4 regions of the Bacillus sp. MN7755 genome follow, and region 2 is predicted to be linked to each of the others. Evidence: predicted binding sites of a transcription regulator. Region 2 holds the regulator's gene; each other region holds the start of a gene.

The links. Region 2 encodes Rex, which represses fermentation and respiration genes when NADH is low (regulators of the CRP and FNR family bind a similar motif). Its sites were predicted from a motif close to TTGTGAAATATTTCACAA; they were not measured.
Region 1: a site for Rex is predicted at 1,627-1,644, ahead of ACYVEC_RS27095 (TIGR04053 family radical SAM/SPASM domain-containing protein). Genes of this name have one in related genera too.
Region 3: a site for Rex is predicted at 1,981-1,998, ahead of hcp (hydroxylamine reductase). Genes of this name have one in related genera too.
Region 4: a site for Rex is predicted at 2,210-2,227, ahead of ACYVEC_RS08830 (formate/nitrite transporter family protein). Genes of this name have one in related genera too.

Annotation. Positions count from the first base shown of each region.
Region 1 is NZ_BTRL01000028.1:54,823-59,247, forward strand. It holds gene ACYVEC_RS27090 (GNAT family N-acetyltransferase) at 1-317, shown strand, start outside; gene ACYVEC_RS27095 (TIGR04053 family radical SAM/SPASM domain-containing protein) at 435-1,568, opposite strand; gene ACYVEC_RS27100 (class I SAM-dependent methyltransferase) at 1,857-3,902, opposite strand; gene ACYVEC_RS27105 (BA_1872 family lipoprotein) at 4,232-4,425, opposite strand, start outside.
Region 2 is NZ_BTRL01000038.1:8,177-12,601, forward strand. It holds gene groES (co-chaperone GroES) at 1-104, opposite strand, end outside; gene ACYVEC_RS29920 (CPBP family intramembrane glutamic endopeptidase) at 506-1,255, shown strand; gene ACYVEC_RS29925 (YdiK family protein) at 1,252-1,443, shown strand; gene ACYVEC_RS29930 (redox-sensing transcriptional repressor Rex) at 1,473-2,102, opposite strand; gene ACYVEC_RS29935 (ABC-F family ATP-binding cassette domain-containing protein) at 2,290-4,212, shown strand.
Region 3 is NZ_BTRL01000007.1:267,380-271,804, forward strand. It holds gene ACYVEC_RS06550 (serine hydrolase domain-containing protein) at 1-287, opposite strand, end outside; gene ACYVEC_RS06555 (hypothetical protein) at 399-593, opposite strand; gene ACYVEC_RS06560 (hypothetical protein) at 727-1,008, shown strand; gene ACYVEC_RS06565 (DUF3784 domain-containing protein) at 1,039-1,329, opposite strand; gene hcp (hydroxylamine reductase) at 2,062-3,348, shown strand; gene ACYVEC_RS06575 (condensation domain-containing protein) at 4,039-4,425, shown strand, end outside.
Region 4 is NZ_BTRL01000008.1:343,232-347,656, reverse strand. It holds gene ACYVEC_RS08840 (TrkH family potassium uptake protein) at 1-1,019, shown strand, start outside; yybP-ykoY riboswitch at 1,058-1,223, shown strand; gene ACYVEC_RS08835 (TerC family protein) at 1,314-2,108, shown strand; gene ACYVEC_RS08830 (formate/nitrite transporter family protein) at 2,312-3,163, shown strand; gene ACYVEC_RS08825 (cyclic-phosphate processing receiver domain-containing protein) at 3,191-3,502, opposite strand; gene ACYVEC_RS08820 (prepilin peptidase) at 3,517-4,239, opposite strand; gene ACYVEC_RS08815 (LutC/YkgG family protein) at 4,352-4,425, opposite strand, start outside.

The DNA.
Region 1 (4,425 bases), on a different contig from region 2:
ATAAGAAAGAACTCATTGGAACAATCGGATTTCATGATTGGTCTTCCGAGCATAAACGAGCTAATTTAAGTTATGCCTTTTTCCCTGAATACTGGGGAAAAGGATATGCGACTGAAGCTGTTTCTGAGGTTATATCATACGGTTTCCATACCATTCATTTAAAGCGTATCGGGGCCATTGTATTTCTTGAAAATGAGGCTTCCAATAAAGTTCTATTAAAATTAGGTTTTGAAAAAGAAGGAGTTCTAAAAAATTATATGTATCAAGATGATATCCCCTATGACACAAATTATTATTCTTTATTAAAATCGGTTTAATAGAATTCATGTGTAAAAAACTTGCTTCAGAACAACAGATATAGGTAGTAAATTTTTAATGAAGGATGCGAAGTACTATACATTATAAGACATTAAAAAAGGGATATGAGCAAGCTCTTACTCATGTCCCTTTTTTACGTTCTTTTTCTGTTTTCGCAATGCTTTTGGAATGTATACGCAGAAAGGTTCGCTTTCCATGTAATCCCCCGTCATTGCATATGCTCTAGAACGAGATTCCCCACAAACATATCGAAACTCACAAACACCACACTTCCCCTTATACTTGTCAGGATTACGAATATTTTGAAAAACAGGGGAGTTTCGATAGATTTCAGCTAGCGATGTTGTTCTGATATTCCCGGTTTTAATCGGCAATAACCCACTTGGATATACATCTCCAATATGAGAAATAAATACAAAACCGTTTCCATCATTCACCCCTTTTGGAGCACGCCCAAGCCCATCAACTCGCCCAGTCGTCCCATTCATCAATACATCCTGATATTGAATGACCTGATTTTCCTTTTTATGTTCTTTCATTTTTTCTTGAATCACAACACGTCTATAGTGCTGACCAGCTGTTGTTTTAATATCAAAAGAAACCTTTTTACTAAGCTGATATAGCCAATGGAATACCCTTTCATGTTGGGCTGGTGAAATCATATCTTTTTCCTTACCTCGCCCTGTTGGAACTAAGAAAAATATACTCCAAAGTACACATTCTAATTCTTCTATTAACATTGCCATCTCTTCAAGTACATCCACATTATAATTAGAAACAACAGTATTAATTTGAATAGGAATTTTTAATTCATGCAAATAACGAATCGCATTCATCGTTAATTGAAATGAGCCTTCTGTCCCTCTAAAATGATCGTGTATTTCAGCTGTTGTTCCATCTAAACTAAATGCCCATCTAGCAAGTCCTACTTCTTTTGCTTTTTGAATCGTTTCTTTCGTAACGTTCGGAGTAGCACTTGGCGTCATAGATACTCGAACACCTTTTTTCACTGCATATTCCGCAATATCATATACATCTGGACGCATTAATGGATCTCCACCAGTAAATACAAGCATTGGATTTTCCATTTCATATATATCATCGATTAGTTTTTTTCCTTCTCCGAATGTTAGCTCTAGAGGATGACGATGATACTGTGCTTCTGCACGACAATGCAGACATTTTAATTGACATGCTCTTATCAACTCCCATATTACAATAAATGGATTTTTATTAAAATCACGATTCATCAAGATTAACCCTCCCATCAATTGATATTCTAATTGTAAAGTTATATATGTATTTATGGTGTGAGATGCATCACATATCATACTCTTCCTACCCTGTTGTTGATCTAATGTCTCTACCTTCCTCTTCAACAATTACAGAATCTCTTTTTTCAATATAAATACCCCTTTAGACTAAATTATCTAAAGGGGTAAAACTACACAACTTTTTATAAACATCGCGGCTTTCTTCAACACATCAAATTTAAATTAAGTTTTTTAAAATTGTATTTTTAAAGGTTTTCAACAGCATTACCTCTTTTCTAAAACCATAAAGAACGTACTATCTGGTAACGCAACCGCATTCCCAGACTCATCTGTAAAATCGATTTTCTCGCTAAGATGATTTGTATATCCATCCTGCAAATAGTTCATAGCTTGAACAATGTTTACTCTATCTCCAAAAATCCCCTTTACGAAATCCTTATAGTCGTTTGGCGTAAAGATTCCAAACTGCTCCTGCACTTCATGAACGAAGGAGTCCTCGCCCCAAGTATACGTATATAAAAACTCCATTGCATCATTAACAGACATTTTGACTGTATTGTCTGCAAGTACCTCATAATGGATTATACGCCCCTTAAATTCTTGGACATACTGCTCTAAGAACTTCATTCCGCCTGCATCTTTAAAACGAATCACCCGCATTAACCTTTTATCTTCGGTCATGATGCCATCACGAATGATAATACGACCTCCTGGCTTTAACACCTCATAGGCACTCTGCAGCCCTTTTTTAATTACTTCATGATTGAATTTCTTACCTTCATACTCGATATAAGAGAACAGCTCATGAAGGATAGAAGAATATACAATCGTATCAACCGATTCTTTTTCAAACGAGCTGCGTAAGTTGATTGCATCCCCTTTAATGACGTCCCAAGAACGCCCCTCGTTCTGCTTCTTCTTTTTCAACGTATCAATCACGTTTTCGGAAATATCGATACCGTAGATTCGTTTATCCTCGTTCTCTTCTTCGATCATGTCTAACATGACACCACCACCGGCTCCGACATCTACAATCGTATCTCCCTTTATATAATCAAGAATAATTCGTTTATCATCAGCTGAGCTATTCATATGCTCCAGATACACTTCTTCGTTATGGAATCTATCATATGCATCCTTACGTAACCCGAAGAAATCAAACAGCAGCACATTTGCCCGAGCATGCATCATATCTATCTTTTCTGCCTCTACACAGAAGGTAATTAAAGCCTCACCTACAGCAGAAAACTGAAACGACACATACGCAGTCTTCATATCTTCATCGACTTTAACCTCAAAAGAAACATGTGTTGTATTCGGCTTCTCGTTCTCACGGTACTCCCGTAGATACTTCTCAATAACCCGCTTACGATACACGTTGTCCTTTTTCTCGCCTTTGAAATCATAGTGCAACTGCTGCATCAATTTCTCGAAATGTATATGCTGAACCTTTCTAGTGCCTATCTCGTTCTTTAACATAACAAAAACTGTCCAAATATCCTCAAAGCTAAGAGCATGCATAGACGGTTCTACATACCACAAATCCTTATCGGATAAGAATGTTTGAACGTCACCCTTCTCGCTCCCCATAATTATATCTTTTTCAAATGCTGACTCCTTATGTTTTGGCGTGAGTCTATGTATGCGAGAAGTAAATGGCTCCACATAACCATCAAATAGACCATCAATTGTAATCTTCACATCGTTCTTTACTTCACTCCACAAGGATTTTGATACGCCCTCAATAATACATTGGTTAAGATAGTATAGAATCTCTTTTAACCTAACGTCCCCGTACTCTTCTTTATACGTGTTAATCAAATCAACATGAGAGCCCAAACGAGCCTCCCCGCGTATATACTGCCCGATTAATCCATGTGTTCTAATTAAATCTCGAACAAACAAATACTCAGTAGAGTTTAAATTTGTCTCTATACGTTCGTTAAACTGAATATCACTAAAGATATCAGCAGAACCCTCGTTATGTACCAATAGATTAATCCCGCTTTTCTTCCATTGCTCCCGCTGTTTTAAAGATCCTACCTTTGCAAGCTCACTATACGTTAGTACCCTTTCAATAATACGATACGCTTCTTCATCTAAAGGCAACCCATCTAACACTTGCAGCGTACGGTGTACATAGTACAACACCGCATCTGTTTTTAATGCACCAAGTACTTGTACATTCTCATAGTTTTGATGTATCTCCTCTGCCTCGATTAGATGCTTTAACCACGTAGGGAGAGCATCAGAAATCCCTTCAATGTATGTATTTAGAACTTCAATGTTTTTCAACTTATTTACCCCCATATATAATCAATATCTGTAGTGAGTTCTGAGATACCTTCTCCAAAAAGAGCGTCACCTTATGTCCCTCCCCCTAAATGCTACTACTTGCTTTTTACCATCTACACCTCTTTCAAATACAAATGCATCAAACCCAGTCTTTTTATTATGTAAAAGAGAGTTATCAATTTCGTTACTAACATGCCAAGGTTGTAACACATTCTTTTGTTTATCTCTTATTTTATCTTCATTAGGAATTTCGGAGGATCACTTCTTAAATTGATAAACGTATGTTGTAACAGAATCAACTGAAAATTGAAACGGCAAGCGGGTGCACTCCACTTGCCGTTTTTTCATAGCTTAGTATGTACTTGAATTTCTTTTGCTTTCTCTTTTTCACCCTTCACGCGTACAATTAAATCATATGATCCGGATTTTGGCGCTTCAAAAGAAAGCAAGCCTTCTTTTTGAGAAGTGACTTCTTCTTCATAAATAACCTTATCACCTTTTGTAACTTGCAATAAAATCGTACCTTCTTCAACGGCTG
Region 2 (4,425 bases):
TGTGGTTTTTCTTTTGCTGTGTCTGGTAATACAATACCACTTGCTGTTTTTTCTTCCGCTTGAACAAGCTCAATTACAACGCGATCACCTAATGGCTTTAGCATGAACAATAACCTCCTCATTTTGTTATGTAAATTTTATTTATTAGCACTCAAGTCACCCGAGTGCTAACACACTTATAATAATAAATAATCTCAATTTCTTTTGCAAGTAAAAAAATCATAATTTTTTCGCAAATTACGCTATAAACTTTTCTATATAGAGTTCCTCTTCTTCTACCTTTACTATATGAATCGTTGTTTCCACTACTCGTATGTTACAATATGAAAGGACACCCTAAGTTGTTTTCGCTACAAACACAACTTTCTCCTGTCTTCTATTATAATTTCAAATAAGGATTTACAAAAAAAACATAATTTAAGTAAGGTTTATATCGTAGGTAGCATATTTACATGTTATCCTACCTTATCTCATACACTAGAGTTAGAAAGGATGGTTAAACCATTTGAAAAAACAATATTGGTGGGTTATCGTTACATACATTTTAATGCAGTTATCATCAATTGCTGGATTACCACTTCTTCTGAAAACTGGACTTTATGATAACAGGGGATTTACTAGGGAAGAGAAATTTCAACTCATAACTGGTCACTGGGCGATCATTAGCTTCTTTATTGCATTATGTATCGTACTTTGGTTACTTAGAACAGATATTCGCGACAGACATTTAGATAAGATGCGTTCTACTGTTCCAGCTACGATTGGTTGGATTTTTATCGGGTTCTTCTTAGCATTTTTCTCGCAAAGTATTGCTGGCATGATCGAAATGTATGTATTAGGTATTAAACCTGGATCTGAAAATACAGCGAGACTTATGGATATCGCAAGAACGACACCTTGGTTCCTTATCGTTATTTCTATAATCGGACCTATTTTAGAAGAAATCGTATTTAGAAAAATTTTATTTGGTACACTTTATAAGAAGTTTAACTTCTTTATTGCCGCTATCATTAGTTCCCTTGTATTTGCGGCGATTCATTTTGATTTTACTCACTTATTGGTATACACCGCTATGGGGCTCGTATTCGCCTTCTTATATGTAAAAACGAAACGTATTATCGTTCCAATTGCCGCTCATGTTGCAATGAATACATTAGTTGCAGTTGCTCAAGTTTTAGTAAGTAACGAACAAATTCAAGAAATGATTAAAGAAGCTGAAAAAATGCAAGGCTTTATCGGAGGATTTTTAGTATGAGAAACTCACCATTGTTCATGGCTGCATTGTACTTCCTTCTAGGATGTATCTTTACACGCTTCGCCATTACGAACGTAACAGATACAATCTGGAATATGTGGACAATACTATTTGCAGTTATGGCAACGATTGATTTTAATTTGGCACTTCGCCTTATCTTAGTTAAATTCACAAAGAAAAAACAATAATAAAACGCAGAGGTCGCTTCCTCTGCGTTTTATTGTGGATAATTTTTCAAAAAGTAAACAAGTGTTTGTAACTCCACTGCTAAATCAATATGATGAATTCTTATATTGTCTGACACATTTAAGCGTGCTGGTGTGAAATTCAAAATACCATGCACATTTGTTTCTGCCAATCTATCGGCTACAGATTGCGCTACTGTAGCGGGTACTGTTAATATTGCCACTTGTATATCAGTTGATAAACGTTCTTCTAATTCATCTAAGTGATATACAGGAATGCCTCCGATTTCTGTTCCAACTTTCTCTTCACTAACATCAAACGCCATTTCAATTTTTGTATTATTATTTTTCGTGAAATTATAATGTAAGAAAGCGGTCCCTAAATTACCTACTCCAATAAGCGCTACACGTGTTATATCATCTTGGTCGAGTGTTTCACGGAAAAATGATAATAAATAATTTACGTTATATCCATATCCTTTTTTCCCTAACGCTCCAAAGTATGAGAAATCTCTTCGAATTGTTGCGGAATCAACCTTTACCGCTTCACTTAATTCGGCTGATGAAACACGTTGCTTACCAGACAGAGATAAGTTTTGGATAAATCGATAGTATAGAGGCAATCTCTTAGCAGTGGCTTGTGGAATTTTCTGCTGCTCCATATAACCTCTCCTCTCTTCCTATCTTTATTCATATGCTTTAATCAAATACAGAAGTTTAGCACTTATTAAATTCCTTGTATAATAGAAAGAAGAAGTATTCTCTCTGTATTTTAAACTATACACTATTTTTAGTATGATTGAGAAATATAAACATGGCAAAGTTAAGAAATTATTTGAGGTGAAAACATTGATTTTATTACAAGTAAACGCGCTTTCGAAATTATACGGTGCAGAAACGATTCTTGCAAACATAAAATTGGAAGTTCAAACGAAGGATCGTATCGCATTAGTCGGACGAAATGGAGCCGGAAAATCTACATTATTAAAAATAATAGCTGGTGAGCTATCTCATGATGGTGGCGAAATTATAAAACCGAAAGATGTCTCAATCGGATATTTAGCCCAAAATACCGGGTTAGAAACGTCTTTAACAATTTGGGATGAAATGTTAACCGTCTTTACACACTTGCAACAAATGGAGACAAAGCTTCGAAGGCTAGAGCAAGAGATGGGAAAAGAAGAAAACTTTTCAAACGAGGCTACATATGAAAGATTATTAGCTGATTATGACCAATTGCAATTAGATTATAAAGATCAAGGTGGCTACCAATATGAAGCAGATATCCGTTCGATTTTAAGTGGTCTTGGCTTCCCAGTTGAAACGCACCAGACGACGATTTCCACATTAAGCGGTGGACAAAAAACACGATTAGCTCTCGGTAAATTATTATTAACGAAACCAGACCTACTTATTTTGGACGAGCCTACAAACCATTTAGACATCGAAACATTAACATGGCTTGAACAATATTTACAAGGTTATCCTGGCGCAATACTAATCGTTTCCCATGACCGTTATTTCTTAGATAAACTCGTTACACAAGTATATGAAATTTCGAATAAAGAAAGTAGACGATTTGTTGGTAACTACAGTAAATATTTAGACTTAAAATCAGCACTATACGAGCAGGAAATGAAACGTTATGAAAAACAACAAGATGAAATCGCTAAGCTGGAAGACTTCGTTCAAAAAAATATAGCTCGTGCATCTACGACAAAACGTGCGCAAAGCCGTCGTAAACAATTAGACCGAATGGAATTATTAACAAGACCATTAGGTGATTCTAAGTCAGCTTCCTTCCACTTCGATATTGAAAAACAAAGTGGAAATGACGTTTTACAAGTAAAGGATGCAACCATCGGATATGATGAGGATCCGATTATTGAACATGTAACAATGCGCTTAACTCGCGGGGATAGTGTTGCTTTAGTTGGTCCAAACGGAATTGGAAAATCCACATTATTAAAATCACTTGTGAATAAGTTACCCCTATTAAATGGTGATGTTTCTTTCGGATCCAATGTATCTGTTGGCTATTATGATCAGGAACAAGCTAACTTAACATCTTCGAAGCGCGTATTAAATGAATTATGGGATGAATATCCTCTGCAACCTGAAAAGGAAATTCGCACGATACTAGGTAACTTCTTATTCACAGGGGATGATGTACTAAAACCAGTATCTTCTCTGAGTGGTGGACAAAAAGCTCGGTTAGCCCTTGCAAAACTTATGATGCAAAAATCAAATTTATTAATTCTCGATGAACCTACGAACCATCTTGATTTAAATAGTAAAGAGATTTTGGAGAATGCTTTAATCGATTATCCAGGTACTCTTCTATTTGTCTCACATGACCGCTACTTTATTAATCGTGTAACGACAACCGTTGTTGAGTTATCAACAGAAGGTGCACAGGAGTATTTAGGGGATTACGATTACTACGTTGCAAAGAAAAATGAGATGATCGAACGTGCGGAATTAGAGCAAGAAGATGAAGCACCGGTTCAAAAGACAGTTGCACAAGAAAAATTAAATTATCTCGAAGAAAAAGAGCGCAAAAAATTAGAGCGTCAACGTACTCGAAAAATTGAGGAGCTAGAACAAAACATTGTAGTATTGGAAGAAGAAATTGCTACGTTAGAAGATCAACTTTGCTTACCAGAAATATATGCAGATTATGAAAAGGCTAGTGAAATTACAACAAAAAAACAAACACTACAAGAGCAACTCGATGCTTGTATGGCAGAATGGGAAGAATTGCATTTATAAGAGTATGAATAAGGAGGATGTCTCATAAGTCGGGATTTTTGACTATGTGACATCCTTTTTGTTTTCTAGAGCGAAGCAACGTCATCGTACATGAACGTTTTTTGAATATGTCCATCGTAACTGGAACTATATCAACGATTCGACACCAAGTATCGATTTACCGACAAAGTTTGACATCTATACCAATTCGCAAATTAAAAGAAGATTATCTCG
Region 3 (4,425 bases), on a different contig from region 2:
AGTAGATTGGTAGGTGTGTTCCAAGATGTGAGTCTATCATTTATGTCTTCATCTAAATGCACGATTTCTTGATCTGACAACGTCAGTACAAGCATTGTAGTGAAGAATTTACTAATTGAACAAGAATTGAATATAGAATTCATAGTGACAGTTCTATTTGTTCCAGCTTCAAGTGTTCCAAAAGCAATCGCTTCGTCTAGTTTGCCGTCACGTATAACGGCAAGACTTAACCCTGCAACGGAATATTGGCTCATTTTCTCGTATATATTGTTACTTTTTAAGTTCATAGTGACTCCTTCCTTCAAAAAAGACAGAATGTTAGTTCTATTATACAGTAGTAAATAGAGAGAATGAGAGAAAAAGAAAAAACTTCATCTTTTATCGATGAAGTTTTTAAGTTAATCCGAAGTGAATGTTTTAAAAAATTTGTCTCGGTACATGTACATTAACCATGAGATTGTTAGTAAGGAAATAATGACTTCTTTATTTTTAATTGGCTCATTGAAAATAAGCCAACCAACTATATCAAATAATAAATGTAGTGCAATTGAAAGAACTACAAATTGTAGTAATGTCTTAAAAAATCTTTTCATAAAGTGTCCCCCTAAAATATAAGGTTTTATCAACAGTGTTGTATATTACTATTATACATTAAATGTGTCCTGTGGTAAAATTTACATAAGTTAGTGAAATAAAACAAATGAAAGCTAATGAGGAGGAATAGTCATGGAATTTTGGATGATCATACCGATAGCGATCTTTGGGTTTATTTATATCGTTGAAAAATTAAATAAAATTGAAAAGAAAACGGATGCACGTTTAAAGCGGATGGAAGATAGATTACAGCTAATTACGAAAGAAATGGGAATTGTAGATAGAGAACCCGAAATTAATAAAGAGTTGCGCCAGCTTATGGAAGAAGGAAAAACAGTTACAGCAGTTAAGAGAGTAAGAGAAGCATTTGGGTTTTCATTGTTAGAAGCGAAGCAATATGTTGATAAATTATAAAAAAAGATCATCCGATTGGATGGTCTTTTTTTACTGAACCATACGTGTATTTACATAAGCAGCGATTATAACGTGTCCAATTATAATGATAGGAAATACTATTTTTGCATTAGGTGTAATGAAGACACTACCAATTGTGGCGATAACACCGGCAGTTAAATTATAAAGACCCACTATTTTTGATAGCTTCACTTTATCTGGTACACGGCGTTCATTGAATCCTGATAAGAGCCAAGTGTATTGTTTTACTCCGATGAAATAAGCTAGTGCAAATGAAATAATTGCAAGAATAAATAATGATGGGGAAGCGAAGAGAGTCATTGAGAACACCTCCGTTAAAGGGCTATAAATAAATTATAGTATGATTATTATAATTTAACAAAATACATTTTTGATTTTAAATGTAATAGAAAAACGGAGTATATGTGATGAAGGAAGATTAAGTATGGATATTGTAGATTTAAGAAGTTTTTGGAATATAAAAGAGATGGAGAAAATAATTTCCCCATCTCTTTCTTTTAACTATATTTAAATGCTGAAGCTGTCGATTACACCTGCATACGTTACTGAGATTTTAATTCCAAGTATACAAATACCAGTACCGTCATAATTGCTATAACAACGTAAGTAGCATCAAGCATGATAAGTGTCTTTAAAGTTTCAGTCATCCTAATTCACCCCTGGTATAAAAATCATAAAGATAACAATGTACATGAAATTTCTTAAGTAGTTTCTATATAAATATATCATATAAATAATGTAAACAATGTTAAGATAATGTAAATGTATTGTAAATAAAGAGCTTTCCCAAAAAATCGGTAATCAAAAAATAGCTAGTTGGTAATAGTTCTCTAAATCTATTAACTAGCTATTTGAAAGTACCAACAAAGATGTACATTTTTCAGTAATGTTTTTAGAGTCAATAAAAATATTATGTCAACAATATGAATTGTCACAAATTTTTATATATTATTGTGATTGATATCACATCCTTTTATTTCACCGGGTATTATGCTTAGTTTGTAAGCAATGATTGGGAGAGGGTGGGATGATATGTTTTGTTATCAATGTGAGCAAACCCCAACAGGCGGATGTAAAATAATAGGTGTTTGCGGAAAGAATGAAACAATTGCAAGTTTACAAGATACAATTGTGTTTGGGTTAAAAGGAATTGCAGCTTATCGTACGCATGCTGCTCAGCTAGGGTATACGGATGCATTTGTAGATGCTACAACGCAAGAAGCACTATATATGACATTAACAAATTCAAACTTTAATGAACAAGAACATATTGATATGGCTATGAAAGTAGGGAAATCAGCTTTACGAGTGATGGAGTTGTTGGATGAGGCACATACGAATCACTTTGGCGTTCCAGAGCCTGTTCAAATTACACAAAACCATGTAGAAGGTAAGGCAATTGTAGTTACTGGTCATAATTTATTTGCATTAGAAGAACTATTAAAGCAAACAGAAGGAAAAGACATTAATATTTATACGCATTCTGAAATGCTGCCAGCACACGGTTATCCGCAGCTGAAAAAATATAAACATTTAAAAGGGAATATTGGTAAGGCATGGTATGATCAACGACGTCTTTTCGAAAAATTTACAGGTGCTATATTAGCGACAACGAATTGTGTTATGCCAATTAAAGGATCATACTCTGATCGATTCTTTTCATATGATATTGCAGGTTTAGAGGGTGTACAAAAAATTGAAAATGATGATTTTGAACCATTGATTCAAAAAGCGCTAGAACTTCCAGAAGTACATATGGAGTCGGATGAGCAGTTAGTAACAGGGTTTCATCATAATACAGTATTATCATTAGCTCCGGAAATTATTAATGCAGTAAAAGAAGGAAAGATTAAGCGATTCTTTGTCATCGCAGGTTGTGATGCACCAGGAAAAGGCGGAGAATATTATCGTGAATTAGCAACGTCACTTCCGCCAGAAACAGTTATTTTAACAACTTCTTGCGGGAAATTCCGCTTTAATGATGTGAGTTATGGTGTTGTACCTGGTACAGAGATTCCGCGTTACATTGACTTAGGGCAATGCAATAATTCAATTTCTACAGTGAAAATAGCGGCTGCTTTAGCAGATGCTTTCCAATGTGAAGTGAATGAATTGCCAGTTAGTATTGTCTTATCATGGTTTGAACAAAAAGCGGTTGCCATTTTACTTGGGCTATTTAGTCTTGGAATTCAAGATATTCGCATCGGTCCAAAGGCTCCAGAATTTATTTCACCTGGCGTGCTTGATGTATTACAAGAAACATTCGGTTTAAAACTAATTACAACTGCAGCAGAAGATATGGATATGATGTTATCGTAACGAAAAAATGTTTTTATTTAATTATGGCTGTATAAATCATTTGTATGTGCGTGAGTAAACGTACATACAAATGATTTATCTTATTAATAAAAGGAAGCTGCTATATCTATAAAATTTATGATTTTATAAGGCTTTTAAAGGGTCCCACCACATGCCCACCAACTTAAGATTTGTAAGTATCCACAAAATGAAATTTCCACATGAATATCTATAATTTCACCTCTTTTTCATTTGAATTGAAAATATTGAAAAAAGCCCAACTCATTTTGATTACACTTTTCAACATGTAGGGCTTTTTTTACTGTAACAAAAAGTTGGGGTACAGACGCATACCCATCAACCTTTTATTATAAAGTAACCTCTGAACGTATTATATTATTGTTTTTTCTTGACAGACATAAAAATGATTTATTTGTCTTGTTGATAATTAGTAAACAATATTATAAAATGTTTATGTATATACAAACTTATTTTATTTTCGTTTGGTTTTATTGGATGTACAGGAAATGTTAATGACAATAAAATAATGGGTATATCACCTGCAAAAAGAGTGGAACTAATACGGAAAGGATGCGTTTGTTAAAAAATTAAAAAGTAAGCATTGTTAGCTCTTGAAGAAAAATGAATAAAAAAGTTACAAGCATATGGAGAATAGGTGTATATAAAAAAGTTCTAAAGGGGGACGGAATTATGAAACAAAGAAAGTATTTGGTAACACCTCAAGATCGAATGAATTATGTATTAGGTCTTTATTCTGCAGATCAACAAATTAATGCAGTTCTTTATTTTCCTGTAGGTATATCAAAGGAAAAACTTGAAGAATCAGTAAGGATAACGTTACAATTGCAGCCAGTTTTGAACAGCCGGTTTGTAGCAAATGATATTCCTTACTGGGAGGAACATTCATCTGGCACTAAATCACCCATTTTCTTTTTTGCAGAAGGAAATAATCAAGAACTTGAAATAATGGCAATGGATTTTATTAAGGAACCTGGTGATCGTATTGATGGGCCTATGGTTCAAACAAAATTATTACGAGGCACTACAATAGATATGTTAGTTGTGAAATTATCTCAT
Region 4 (4,425 bases), on a different contig from region 2:
GTCTTCAAAATCGACTTTTACTGCAACAAGCGTTAAATCAAACGAATATCGGCGGTGTCATTCGTCTTGCCAAAGCATTATTTTTATTCTCTTTTACCGTTGAATGTATCGCTACGTTGATTCTTTCTTTTGAATGGGTACCAAAATACGGTATTGCTAAAGGGGTCTATTATAGCTTTTTTCATTCGATTTCTGCTTTTAACAATGCAGGTTTTTCTGTGTGGAGTGATAATTTAATGTCCCATTCTCATAGCGTTCTTGTCAATCTCGTTATTTCCTCCCTCATTATTTTAGGTGGGATTGGTTTTACAGTAATCGTAGATATAAAGAGAAAGAAAAATTTTAAAAACCTTACATTACACTCAAAACTTATGCTCTCTTCTACTCTAATCATTAATATTATTGCGACTGTTTTTATTTTTATATTCGAGTTCCACAATTCTCTTTCTATGAGAGGCTTTACCCCATTTGAAGAGGGAATGGCTGCTTATTTCCAAGCCATTTCAACGCGAACTGCCGGATTTAATACGGTTGATATTTCTGCATTATCCAAACCTTCCTTACTATTAATGATGCTCCTTATGTTTATTGGTGCTGGTAGTGCTTCAACTGGTGGCGGGATTAAGTTAACAACATTTTTAATCATGTTTTTTGGGGTGTTTAAATTTTTACAAGAACAAGATGATATTGTCGTATTTAAAAAATCAATTAAAGATACTCTCATTGTCAAATCATTGACCATCACTATTATTTCTATTTCATTTATCTTTTTCGCTATTTTAATTTTAAGTATTACTGAGCAAGTTCCTCTATTAATGAGTGCTTTCGAAGTATTTTCAGCATTTGGGACTGTTGGCCTCAGTATGAATTTCACACCCCACTTAACTATGATTGGAAAAGCTATTATTATCTTTATGATGTTTTTTGGGAAAATGGGACCTTTAACATTGGCTTTTTCCTTTGCACGTAAAAAGAACCGGAAAATAAAATATCCGAATGAAGATATTTTAACAGGTTGACAACCGTATAAATTATCCATATAATGAGAATACAACAGCATATCTCCAAAGGGGAGTAGCGTCCAAGAATGTTTCTTGGAAACAAAGTCGTCATTACGTAGAACTTAGTTCTTCCGGCTTTGTTGGCATTTTCATTACATATGTCTAGCAAGACCTTTGCCTATTAACGGCAGAGGTCTTTTTTGTATTCGTTACCAAATTATTCCAAAGTTAATAGGCAGGAGTATGGGGAAACTAAATAGTGGGGAAATTCTTCACTTATTTAGTACTTATAGAAATGAGAGGAGAATGTACATGGATGTATCATTATTATTGGAGTATGGTTGGGTATTACTCATCCTAATTGCACTTGAGGGGATTTTAGCGGCTGATAACGCGCTTGTTCTTGCAATTATGGTAAAACATTTACCAGAAGAAAAACGTAAAAAAGCACTATTTTACGGATTAGCGGGGGCATTTGTTTTCCGATTCGGATCGTTATTTATGATCTCGTTCTTAGTCGATGTATGGCAAGTGCAAGCAATCGGTGCAATTTACCTTATGTTTATCGCTGGTAATCATTTATTTAAAACGTATGTTAAAAAGAATACGGATGAAGAAACAGAAGAAAAAGAAGCAAAGAAAAAACAAGAGAACTTTTGGTGGACTGTATTTAAAGTTGAGGTTGCAGATATTGCCTTCGCAGTTGATTCTATTTTAGCTGCCGTTGCATTAGCAATGACTTTACCGAAAACAGGATTAGGTACAATTGGTAGTCTTGATACAGGGCAATTCGTTGTTATCTTTGTAGGTGGACTTATCGGATTAATCATTATGCGATTTGCAGCAACTGCTTTCGTACAAATATTAAAACGTAAACCAGGACTTGAAACTGCAGCATTCTTAATTGTAGGTTGGGTTGGTGTGAAATTAGCAGTTTATACGTTAGCACACCCTGCATTAAATGTAATTCCGCATTCATTCCCAGAATCTACACCATGGAAGCTTACATTCTGGATTGTATTAGTTGGAATCGCAGTTGGCGGTTGGTTCTTCTCGAAAGAAGTAGAAACAAAAGTAGAAAAGAATTTAGACGAAAAAGCGCTGTAATTACAGCGCTTTTTCTTTTTCCCTTGTCCCCTCTCTATGTCCAGAAAAAATTCCATTATACTATTTATTGTAAGCGTTTTCCTTATGTATGTATGTCCTTTTTGTGAAACATTGCACAAACTTATTGAAACTATGACTAAATCCATGTACTTTATTCATATAAGGAGTATTTATAGATGATGTACTAAAGGAGCGTATTACTCATGCTAGAACAAGGATTAGATTATGTTGTCAAACTGGCTAAAAGCAAAAAACAAATACTAGATACAAACCCGATGCAATATTTCATTCGTGCAGCACTTGCGGGTATTTATATCGGTTTTATTATTGTTCTATGTTTTAAATTAGGTAACTTTTTTCACATTGCAGATTCACCAGCAACTTATTTAGCAGCTTCTATGTTTTTCGGAATTGCTCTCGTACTTATTATATATGGTGGTGCTGAATTGTTTACTGGAAATACAATGTATTTCACAGTGGCAACTTTAAGAAAAGAAACAACGATTTCTGATACACTTCGTAACTGGGTTGCTTGTTATGCAGGTAACTTAGCCGGTGCTTTATTCTTTGCCTTACTATTTTACGCAACTGGCATTTTCGAAGCAATCGATCACGGTCATTTAATGAATAAAGTAGTGGAAGGAAAAATGAACACACCTACAATGCAATTATTCTTTAAAGCAATTTTATGTAACTGGCTCGTATGTCTCGCCTGCTTCTTACCTTCCCAAGTTAAAGGTGATACAGCAAAAATAATGGTGATGATGCTACTTGTTTTCACATTCTTCTTATCTGGTTATGAGCATAGCATCGCAAACTTATCACTGTTTGCTCTATCTTTAGTTTCACCGCATCCTGAGACAATTTCTTTTGCAGGTGCTATTCATAACTTAATTCCTGTTACAATCGGTAACATTATTGGCGGATCGGTATTTGTCGGTATGGTCTATCATTACTTAACAAAGAAAGCGCCTGTTTTTGAACAAGAAGAAACTGAATTAGTCGCAGCTCAAACAGAGGAAATCATACCTTTACAAGCACATATGAAACATTAGAAACTCCAAAGTTTTACTTTGGAGTTTTTAACTCCCCACATATTTAACGACAATATGAGGATCAATTTCTCTTTGCTCTTTCCCCTTCGCAATTCCCTGTTTCATCTGATGTATACCGATGACATCATTTGTATGAAGGTGAATTTCATTAACATATAGACCTTCTGTACAAAAGGCTTCTACAAATTCCGCCCCATTCTTTTGCCTCCATCCCATGTTAAAGTCAAGAGAGAGGATGTTTACCTTATTACTCCGAACAAATTGTAACGCAGATTCTACTGTAGTTGCCAAAACATACCCGTACGGACAACTTCTTTGATCATCCATATATACATTCATTTTCTATCCCCTCTCTATTTTGTATATGTAACCAACATATAACATATTGCCCCAAGGGTAATAAAAGGGCCAAACGGAATTTGGGTCCTCATTTTCATACGTTTTAATACTATAGCAGCTCCAAAGAAACAAAGACTAAAGCAAGATGCTAAAAATAAAATCATAAAAATCCCCTTCAGTCCCACTATATATCCAAGTAACGAAAGTAATTTTATATCTCCTCCACCAAGCCCTTCTGGATATATCTTTTGCATGCAATATAATAAAATGAATATAACGCCACTACCAACTATACTATCTATCAAAGTAACTAACGGCACAAAAGCACATTCTAAAATGAGTAAACAAGCAAACCAAGCTAAAATGCGATTAGGGATTAACATATATATGTAATCTGTAACTGAAATAATAAGAAGTAACGAAAAAAGCGATAAAATGATGATAAGCTCTCGTTCCACCCCAATCATATATACAGTAAGAAGAAATATTATTCCGGTTATAAGTTCAAATACTACGTACAAAATTGAAATTTTCCTCTTACAATTCGTACAACGTCCTCCTTGTATACAAAAAGAAATGATTGGAATTAATTCTTTTGGCATTAGCATGTACTTACAATAATGACAATGTGAACGAGGGGTAATGATAGACTCACCTTGTGGAACTCTCATCGCAATTAACATAAAAAAAGAACCAAACACCATCCCCACTAACAATGCATATAAATAAGTGAACATCCCTTCCTCTCCTTTCCAGAAGAACATAGCAAAAAAAGGAGAGAACTTCTACTTCATATTATCTCTATTCTATTAAAAAAGCAGGCCATTTTCTGGCCTGCTTTCCCCTCTTTTATACGATGAAATATACTGCTTTTAATGGTCCATGTACCCCGACAACAAGATTCATTTCAATATCTGCCGAGT